2 regions of the Arthrobacter sp. TJ-178 genome follow, and region 1 is predicted to be linked to the other one. Evidence: predicted binding sites of a transcription regulator. Region 1 holds the regulator's gene; the other holds the start of a gene.
The links. The regulator LexA, encoded in region 1, represses DNA repair genes until DNA is damaged. The targets are predictions, from matches to a motif close to TCGAACANNTGTTCGA.
Positions count from the first base shown of each region.

Region 2: AC4D2Q_RS04275 (LexA family protein) is a predicted target of LexA. The motif match lies at 2,922-2,937, and genes of this name have one in related genera.

Region 1 is NZ_JBZCNK010000002.1:46,077-50,491, forward strand. It holds gene AC4D2Q_RS06570 (histidinol-phosphate transaminase) at 1-629, opposite strand, end outside; gene AC4D2Q_RS06575 (LysM peptidoglycan-binding domain-containing protein) at 722-997, opposite strand; gene lexA (transcriptional repressor LexA) at 1,905-2,747, shown strand; gene AC4D2Q_RS06585 (ATP-dependent DNA helicase) at 2,845-4,415, opposite strand, start outside.
Region 2 is NZ_JBZCNK010000001.1:903,780-908,194, reverse strand. It holds gene arfB (alternative ribosome rescue aminoacyl-tRNA hydrolase ArfB) at 1-143, opposite strand, end outside; gene AC4D2Q_RS04290 (hypothetical protein) at 229-681, shown strand; gene AC4D2Q_RS04285 (helix-turn-helix transcriptional regulator) at 738-1,040, shown strand; gene AC4D2Q_RS04280 (Y-family DNA polymerase) at 1,166-2,452, opposite strand; gene AC4D2Q_RS04275 (LexA family protein) at 2,477-2,908, opposite strand; gene AC4D2Q_RS04270 (glycerol dehydrogenase) at 3,087-4,232, shown strand; gene AC4D2Q_RS04265 (ABC transporter permease) at 4,229-4,415, opposite strand, start outside.

The DNA of each region.
Region 1 (4,415 bases):
GGGGTTCCGGCATGGAAGAACTCCCCGTAGGCCTCGTCCACAATCACAATGGCCTGCGATGCTTCCCCGGCTTCATACACGGCTTCCACCACGTCCAGCGGCAGAGCGGTGCCCGTGGGGTTGTTCGGTGTGCAGAGGAAGACGATGTTCGGCGCCTGCGCCCGGACCTGTTCCGCCGCCGATTCGGCGGTGAGCCCAAAGTCATCGCTGCGGGTGCCCGTGACATAGCGGGTGCCGGTGCCGCTGGCCAGCAGCGGGTACATGGAATAGGTGGGAGGGAAGCTCATGGCAGTGCGGCCCGGGCCGCCGAAGGCTTGCAGGATTTGCTGCAGGACTTCATTGGAGCCGTTGCCGGCCCAGATGTTCTCGGTGCCGAGTCCGTGGCCCAGATAGGCGGCGAGGCGCTTGCGCAGCTCGGTGAACTCCCGGTCCGGGTAACGGTTGAGGCTTGACACGGCCTGATCCACGGAGGCCGTGATCGCTTTGCGCACCGACTCCGGCAGTCCATGGGTGTTTTCGTTGACGTTCAACAGGATGGGCACGTCCAGCTGCGGCGCGCCGTAAGGCGTCAGGCCGCGAAGGTCATCGCGCAGGGGAAGTCGGTTGAGTCTTTCCAGCTGATCAGTCACTTGTACAGCTTAAGACTTGTTGTCGAGCGGGAAGAATCGCCGCCCGGACGGGCCGGCGTTGTTACGCCGTGTTGTGCAGCGCTATAACAGCGTCAGCCTTCAACGGGGATGTACAGCTGGATCCCCACGGGGATGCTGGCATCGGAAAGGTTGTTCAGTTCCATGATGTCTGCAACCACATCCCGCGGGTCGCGTTCCGGAGCGAATTCTTCGGCAAGTTCCCACAGCGACTCACCGGCAGCCACACTCACCTGGATGGTCCGGGTAACCTCCGGGGCTCCGCTGGAGGCCATGGCAGGAGCCGTGAAGAACGCAAGAAGCGTAAGCGCCGCTGCGGCGGTGAGCATTATCGGCAGACCGATAAACACCAGCCGTCCCCGTCGCGTGAGATGCAGTCCATGCTGGCGGGCCGGAGTCTCCGGCAGAACGGACGCAGCCGGTGCCGCCAAGGACGCCAGAGCAACTGAAGAGACCAGACCAGACGGTGACGAATCCGCGGAGGGAGCCGGCATCGCAGCCCGGGCCCACAAGGAGGACGCCTTGGAAGGAATGCGCAAACGAGAAAGGCGGGGAGATTTCACGGCAGGCCCCGAGACCGGGGCAGCAGGCGTCACCGACTGGCTGGGCGTTACCGACGGCGTCATATCCGTCCGGTCCGTCAGCAGGCTTTTGCCGGGCACACCCTTTTGGTCAGATACAACGGTCAGTTTGGGCGTGAGCGCTGAGTTGGATTTGGCCCGCTTGGGTCTGGCGATCTGAATGGGCCTGAAGGTTTGAGTGGGCATTGCTGCACCTTTCCGGTTCGTCAGCTTCAGAAATAACCCGAAGCGATGTTCGAACGATTGGAAGTTATCTGACATCACTGCGCCGCAGCGGAGAACTGTTGTCGAAAGTGTGTTCGATTGTTGTGAAGTCATTTCTAGCACCTATCTACTAACAAAGTCGAGACTCGCTCGAACAAATGTTTGAAAACGCTGCTCCACTCCCTTAGCGTTGAGGACATGGAAGGGGTTCAGCCGGTGTCAACCGGACCGGATCCGGAGCGTCGGCCCCGGAATGGTTCGTTGGGACCACTGAACCAGCTGCCTCTGACATAACCGCCGGGACGGCTGACCCAGCGTTCCGGTTCTCGTTACAGGTGTTCCAGCAACAGACGTTTCAGCTACAGATGTTCCAGCTTCAAAAGATGTTCCAGCGTTAGAGATTGACCCGACCAGCCATAGACCAAACCAGCTCCGGCACCTCCCGGACCAGCTGACCCGAAGGGAACCCCACGTGGCCCGCACCACTGCTTCCGAAGACAGCACCAACAAGCCAGCTGCCGCAGGCACCCGTGCGCGTGTCAAGGGGCTCACACCACGGCAGAAGACCGTCCTGGAGATGATCCAGCGGTCAGTCAGCACCAACGGGTACCCGCCCACCATGCGGGAAATTGGTGACACGGTGGGGCTGGCCAGCCTCTCCAGCGTCACCCATCAGCTCATGCAGCTGGAGAAGCTCGGCTACATCCGCCGTGATCCCAAGCGTCCCCGCGCCATGGAAATCCTCATTCCGCTGATGCTGCGGGACGGCACTGCAGCCACTGGCTCCGCAGAAGGCCAGACCGGTGCTGCCGGGGACGCGGCAGGATCCGTGCCTGCAGCCGCCGGCGCTGACGCCGCACCTGATGCGGCCACAGGCGCCGGAAGCGCACCTGCTCCTGCCCCGGCACTGGCGTCCGTTACGGAGCTGGGCACGGCAGTGGATACCGCCATGGTGCCGCTCGTTGGCCGTATCGCAGCCGGCGGGCCCATCCTCGCCGAGCAGGTTGTGGAGGACATCATGCCGCTGCCGCGCCAGCTGGTGGGCCACGGCGACCTGTTCATGCTGAAGGTTTCGGGCGACTCCATGGTGGACGCCGCCATCTGCGACGGTGACTGGGTGGTTGTCCGCCGCCAGCCGACAGCGGAAAACGGCGACATCGTGGCCGCCCTCCTGGATGACGAGGCCACTGTCAAAACCTTTCGGCAGCGCAACGGCCACACGTGGCTGCTGCCCCAGAACACGCGCTACGAGCCCATCGTGGGCGACCATGCAGTCATCATGGGCAAGGTTGTCTCGGTGATGCGCTCGCTCTAGGGCGAGAATCCCCGTCCCGGGCCAGAAGGCCGGGACGCAAATGGCGGCCGGAATATTCTTCCGGCCGCCATTTTCGTTCCCCTGATGTTCCGCTCTCTTACGTCCGGGATCCCGGCTTGTCTGTCGAAAGCTCCTCGGCAGCGGACTGCTCCGCCAGCCGGCCCAGGACCGACAGCACCACGGAACGATCCGTAGTGGACCAGAACGGCGGCAGGGCGGCCCGGAGGAATCCTCCGTAGCGGGCCGTCGCGAGCCGCGAGTCCAACACGGCAACCACGCCGCGGTCCCCCGCAGCACGGATCAGCCGCCCGGCGCCCTGTGCCAGGCGCACTGCGGCGTGGGTGGCCGCCACGGACATGAAGCCGTTGCCCCCGGCCTTGGCCACCGCGCGGGTGCGGGCGGTCATCAGCGGATCATCGGGGCGCGGGAACGGAATACGGTCGATCAGCACAAGCCGGCAGGCGGCACCCGGAACGTCCACGCCCTGCCACAGTGACATGGTGCCGAAAAGGCAGGTATCAGGTTCCTCCGAGAACTGCTTCACGAGGGAGGACATGGAAGATTCCCCCTGGCACAGGATGGGGAAATCCACCCGGGTGCGCATGGCATCCGCAGCGTCTTCAGCCGCCCGGCGCGAGGAAAACAAACCCAGGGCACCGCCGTTGGACGCCTTCAGCAACGCTTCAATCTCGTCCAGCTGAGCCTCCGAAGTGCCGCGCTCGGGCTTCGGCAGGTCCTTCGCCACGTACAGCACCCCCTGCCGGGGGTAGTCGAAGGGACTGCCGACGTCGGTTCCGGTCCAGGACGGCGCACCGGGGCCCAGCAGGCCCAGGGCGCCGGCCACCGGGCCGAATTCGGAACCGATCGCCAGGGTGGCCGAGGTCAGGACTACGGTATGCCCGTCGAACAGTCCCTCTCGCAAACGCCCGGCCACTGACAGCGGCGCAACATTCAAGGTGGCCGGTGCCGTCTCATCCGGGGGCGAGAACCCGCCCGACGGCGAGAACGAGCTGGGCCGGGAAGCCCAGATCACCTCGCCGGCAGCCGGAGCTGAGACCAGCCGTTCGCAGACCTCCAGCACTGCCATCAGCCGGGAGCGCGCCGTCTGACGGCCGCCGTCGGCCGTTTCCCCGGGTTCGGGCTTTGAATCGGAGAGGGCCACGCGGCACGCTTCGCGGATGCGGTTGACGGCCTGTTCCTGCTCCTCGTTCAGCCCGCTGGCCAGCAGCCCGGACGGCACAGCCTCCATGGCCTTCTCGAAGGCGCGCTCCGCCTGCGCCAGCTCTTCCACACTGGCGGAGGTGTGCTTGCGCGCAGCCGTCACAGCTGCAGACACAACAGTGCCGGACAGCTGCCCGGTAACGGCTCCGGTGACGCGGTCCTGCAGTTCATGCGCCTCATCAATGACCACCACGTCATAGTCCGGCAGCACAGCCAAACCCTCAAAGGCAGCGATGGCCAGCATCGCATGGTTGGTGATGACGACGTCGGCCACAGCGGCGGAGGCGCGTGCCCGCTCGCTGAAGCACTCGGCCGCCACGGGACAACGCTGGGCGCCCAGGCACTCCATGGAGGTGACGGAGACCTGCCGCCACGCACGGTCGCTGACGCCCGGAACCAGGTCATCCCGGTCTCCGGTGTCCGTTTCCTCGGCCCACTCGCGCAGCC
Region 2 (4,415 bases), on a different contig from region 1:
GTCGAAGCAGCCACATTCCAAGACAGCGCCACCCGGCTGTCGGAGGTGTTGACGTGCTGGCCGCCCGGGCCTGAGGAGCGCGAGAAACGCCAGCTCAGTTCCGACGCGGGAATCGTGAGCGCGGGCGATACCGTCAAGTCCATACCACCAGCCTCGCACGGCTTAGTCGGTGCCTCACAGGGAAAACTACTCTTCCATCGGTAGTGTTCCATTGGTACGGTGCCCGACATGACTACTTCCACCCAGCCTCAGGCCCCTGTCAACGCCCGGTCCGTGCTTCTGCCGTACCTTCTGGTTCTGGTTCTCGTTATCACGGCAATACAAGCCGTGATCGCCTTCACCGGAGGAGAGATTACCCTTCTCGCGGGGATCCTCACCGCCCTTGTGGCAGTCGGAATCGTCGTCTGGTTCTGGCACAACTACCGGAAACTCACCATGATCCGTTTTGGGCTGACCATCGCGCACACCCTGGCGTTTGTCACCGTAACGGCATCCTTCAACCTGCATGCCGTCATCCGTGCGGTTTCCCTCGGTTCGGCCGGCGGAGCCGACGGCGCCGCGGCCCATGAGCTCCTGGCAACCCCCTGGTTCGGCGCCACACTCGTAATGAGTGCCGCCTGGGGCACCGGGCTGCTCATCCATCTCTCCGGCGTCGTGCTGGGCCGCGGATGGGAAGACTGAGCGTGGCCCGTCCCGGCGAGGAACAGGAATGGGTTCAGGCCCGGGTTGAATCCTGGGTGGAGACCTACAAAAAATCGATGCTGACGCCGGTGATTCTGCGGGCGGTCGCCGACAGCCAGCCGGTAACGGTGGCCAACATCGCAGCAGATGTTGCCGCAGCCACCGGGTGGCAGATCACCGAGCGCAGTCTGTACCGCACCCTGAAAAGGCTGCAGGACACAGGTTTCCTGCACAGTGCAGAAGTGGATGTTCCGCGCACCGGGGCAAAACGCAAGGAGATCTCCCTGACAGGCTTGGGCTCGCAATTCCTTGCAGGAATCACCGCAAGCCTGGTTGAATTTCCAGCAGCTGAGGCCTAACCGTCCGGCTCGGCGTCGTCCAAAGCGGCGACGCATTGAGACAACGCCCGACCCAACGCCGCGGTCCCCGGGTTATCGCGGCCGGACAGCATCCGCGGTTCCTCGCTAGGTCCGCTGCCCCGCGCTCAAACCGCCTTCACCACCGGCAGGTCCGACCATTCCGTGGTGTAGCGCGGCGAAGCGAAATTCCGGGCCATGGACCAGTCCGGCTTGGCTGAGGACATTCCCGCCAGACCCAGCCCGATGCTGGCGGCGCCGTACTTGTCCGTCACCTGCGCCAGCAGCGGGCCGATGTCCTTCTGCTCCGGCCCCGCGTCAAACAGGTCGAACGCCGGCTCGACGCCGGCAGGGGAAAGGCCGGAAAGCATGATCCCGGCCTTGGCATACCGGGCCCCCTCCACCACCTGGGGATCCATGGCGGCTATGGCGGCGCGGGTGAGCACCAGCGGATCGGCCGTGGGCCGCTGAAGCCGCACCGTGGCCGAGGGCGAGGAGCCCTCCTTGCCGCTGAACCGCGAGGTGGCCGCGAAGACCGTCATGACGGTCGCCAGCTGTCCCTCCTTCGCCAGGCGGATCGCCGCCTTCTGCGCATACAGGCTCATGACCTGGCGCATCGATTCACGGGTGACCACCGGCGTCGCAAAGCTGCGCGAAAACAGCACCTGCTGCTTGTCCGCGGACTCAGTCTCCATGGGAATGCAGGCGGTGCCGTTCAGTTCCAGCACCGTCCGCTGCAGCACCACGGAGAATTTGGCGCGGATGGCGGCGGGATCCGCGGCGCGCAGGTCGGCAACGGTATAGATTCCCAGCGCGTTCAGCCGCTTACCGTTGCGCGCACCCACACCCCATAATCCGGTGACGGGTACGCGGGACATGATGGTGTCGACGACGGCGGGACCCAGGGCGTCGAGGTTGCAGACCCCGCCCATGTGGGGATTCTGCTTGGCGATCCGGTTCGCGAATTTGGCCAGGGTTTTGGTGGGTCCGATCCCCACACACACCGGCAGGCCGATGTTCCGTGCCACGCCGGCCCGAATCTCGGTGCCCCGGTTCCGCAGTTCTTCATCGGTGCCGTGCAGATGCAGGAAGCACTCGTCAATCGAGTAGATCTCGTGCTCGGAGGAATAGCGTGCCAGCAGCTGCATCACCCGTGAGCTCAGGTCCCCGTACAGCTCGTAGTTGCTGGAGCGCTGCACCAGGCCCAGCTTGGGGGCGGCCTCGGCCAGCTTGAACCACGGCTCGCCCGTCTTAATGCCGAGCGCCTTGGCCTCATCGGAGCGTGCCACCACGCAGCCGTCATTGTTGGAGAGCACCACCACCGGAATGCCGGCCAGCCGGGGATCGAAGACGCGCTCACAGGAGACGTAGAAACTGTTGACGTCCACCAGGGCGATGCGGTGCCGCTCAGCCATGTCGGAAGCTAAACATCAAGCGCCTCAAACATGGTGCAGGCACCGGGTCACAACGCCCCACACGGACAATTCCGCCGGATCCGGCACCCGGATGTCCACAGAATCGGGGCTGTCCGCATGCAGGAAAATGCCTTGTCCCGTCAGCAGCAGCCGGCGGATTATCAGCTCTCCGTTGAGGACGGCGACGACGACGGACCCGTCCCTGGGCGTCAGCGAACGGTCCACGATCAGCTCGTCACCGTCACTGATGCCCGCTCCGTTCATGGCCTCGCCGGAGACCCGCATGATGAACGTGGAGGTGGCATCACGGATGAGGTGTCTGTTCAGGTCGATTCCGGCGTCGTAATAATCCTGGGCCGGCGATGCGAACCCGGCGGGAAGGGTGGAGCCGCGGGCGGGCGGCTGCTCATTCGCGCCGCCGGAACGCGGGGCGGGAGCGGAAGAAAAGACGGGCACCGCGCAACCTCCCTAGAACACACTTTCGAATGCTCTCAGGTTAGCACCGGCCCGAAATTCCGCCAGCCCCCGCCGCGGCGGTCGGCAGGTCTGGCCGACCTGGAAAGCGGAACCTAAGCTGACAGCGGCAGCCACCTACCGCCGTCGAAACCGCCCTCAAAGTCCGCCAGGAGATCCGATGAAGCAGACACCAATCCGTACCGTCATCAGCCCCGGCCGCTATGTGCAGGGCGCCGGCGCCATCCACCGGCTCGGCGAATTCCTCAGCCAAATCGGCAGGACGCCGCTGCTGGTGGCTGACGACATCGTCTGGGGTTTTGTGGGGCACGATATCGGCACCTCCCTGCAGGTCGCCGAACTGCCGCTCACCCGCGAAGTCTTCAACGGAACCCCCACGGCCGCCGAAATTGACCGGCTCACCGATGCCATCCGCTCCGCCGGCGCGGATGTGGTGGTGGGAGTGGGCGGCGGCAGCACCATCGATGCGTGCAAGGCGGCCGGTGACGCCGCCGGAATCCGCTGGGCGTCGGTGCCCACCGTCGCGTCCACCGACGCGCCGACGTCGGCGCTCGCCGTCGTCTACACCGCCGAAGGCGCCTTCGAGGAGTACCGGTTCTTCACCCGAAACCCGGACCTGGTGCTGGTGGACTCGCAGATTGTCGCCAACGCCCCGGCGTCATTCCTGGCCTACGGCGTGGGCGACGCGCTGGCAACCTGGCTGGAAGCACGCGCCACGGCAGCCTCCTTTTCTCTGACCATGGCCGGCGGCCTGCCCACCGAGACCGGCACCGCACTGGCCCGGCTGAGCTGGGACGTGCTGTGGGAATTCGCGCTTCCGGCGCTCGACGCCGCCCGGGACCACCTGGTTACGCCGGCGCTGGAGAAGGTCATCGAGGCCAATACACTGCTGTCCGGACTGGGATTCGAGTCCGGCGGACTGGCTGCAGCCCATGCCATTCACAACGGCCTGACCGCGGCACCGCAGACGCATGGCCTGGCCCACGGGCAGAAAGTGAACATCGGATCGGTGACCCAGCTGGTGCTCGAGGGTGCTCCCACGGCGGAGATTCGGGACTTTGTGGAGTTCACAACGCGCGTGGGCCTGCCGAATACGCTGACCGAGGTGGGCCTGTCCGTGGACGACACCCGCGAACTGGACCTCGTGGCGGAGGCAGCCACGGTTCCCGGAGAGACCATGAAGTCCATGCCCTTTGACGTTAGCCCCGCCGACGTGGTGGCTGCACTGAAATCCATCGAACGGTTTTCACGCCGGGTGCGGCGGGAAGCCGGTCTGCCCGAACCGGTGCCGTACAAGGCGCACTAGGCTCCCCGCAGGGCGGCGACGGGTTCAATGCGCGTCGCCCTGCGGGCCGGAAAGCTGCCGGCCACAAGCCCGACGAGCGCTCCGAGCAGCGCCCCACCGCACGCAACCAACGGGCTCAGGACAGGCGTCCACTGTTGGGACAGGGAGATGGTGATGACGGCGAAAACCCCCGCCGCCGCACCG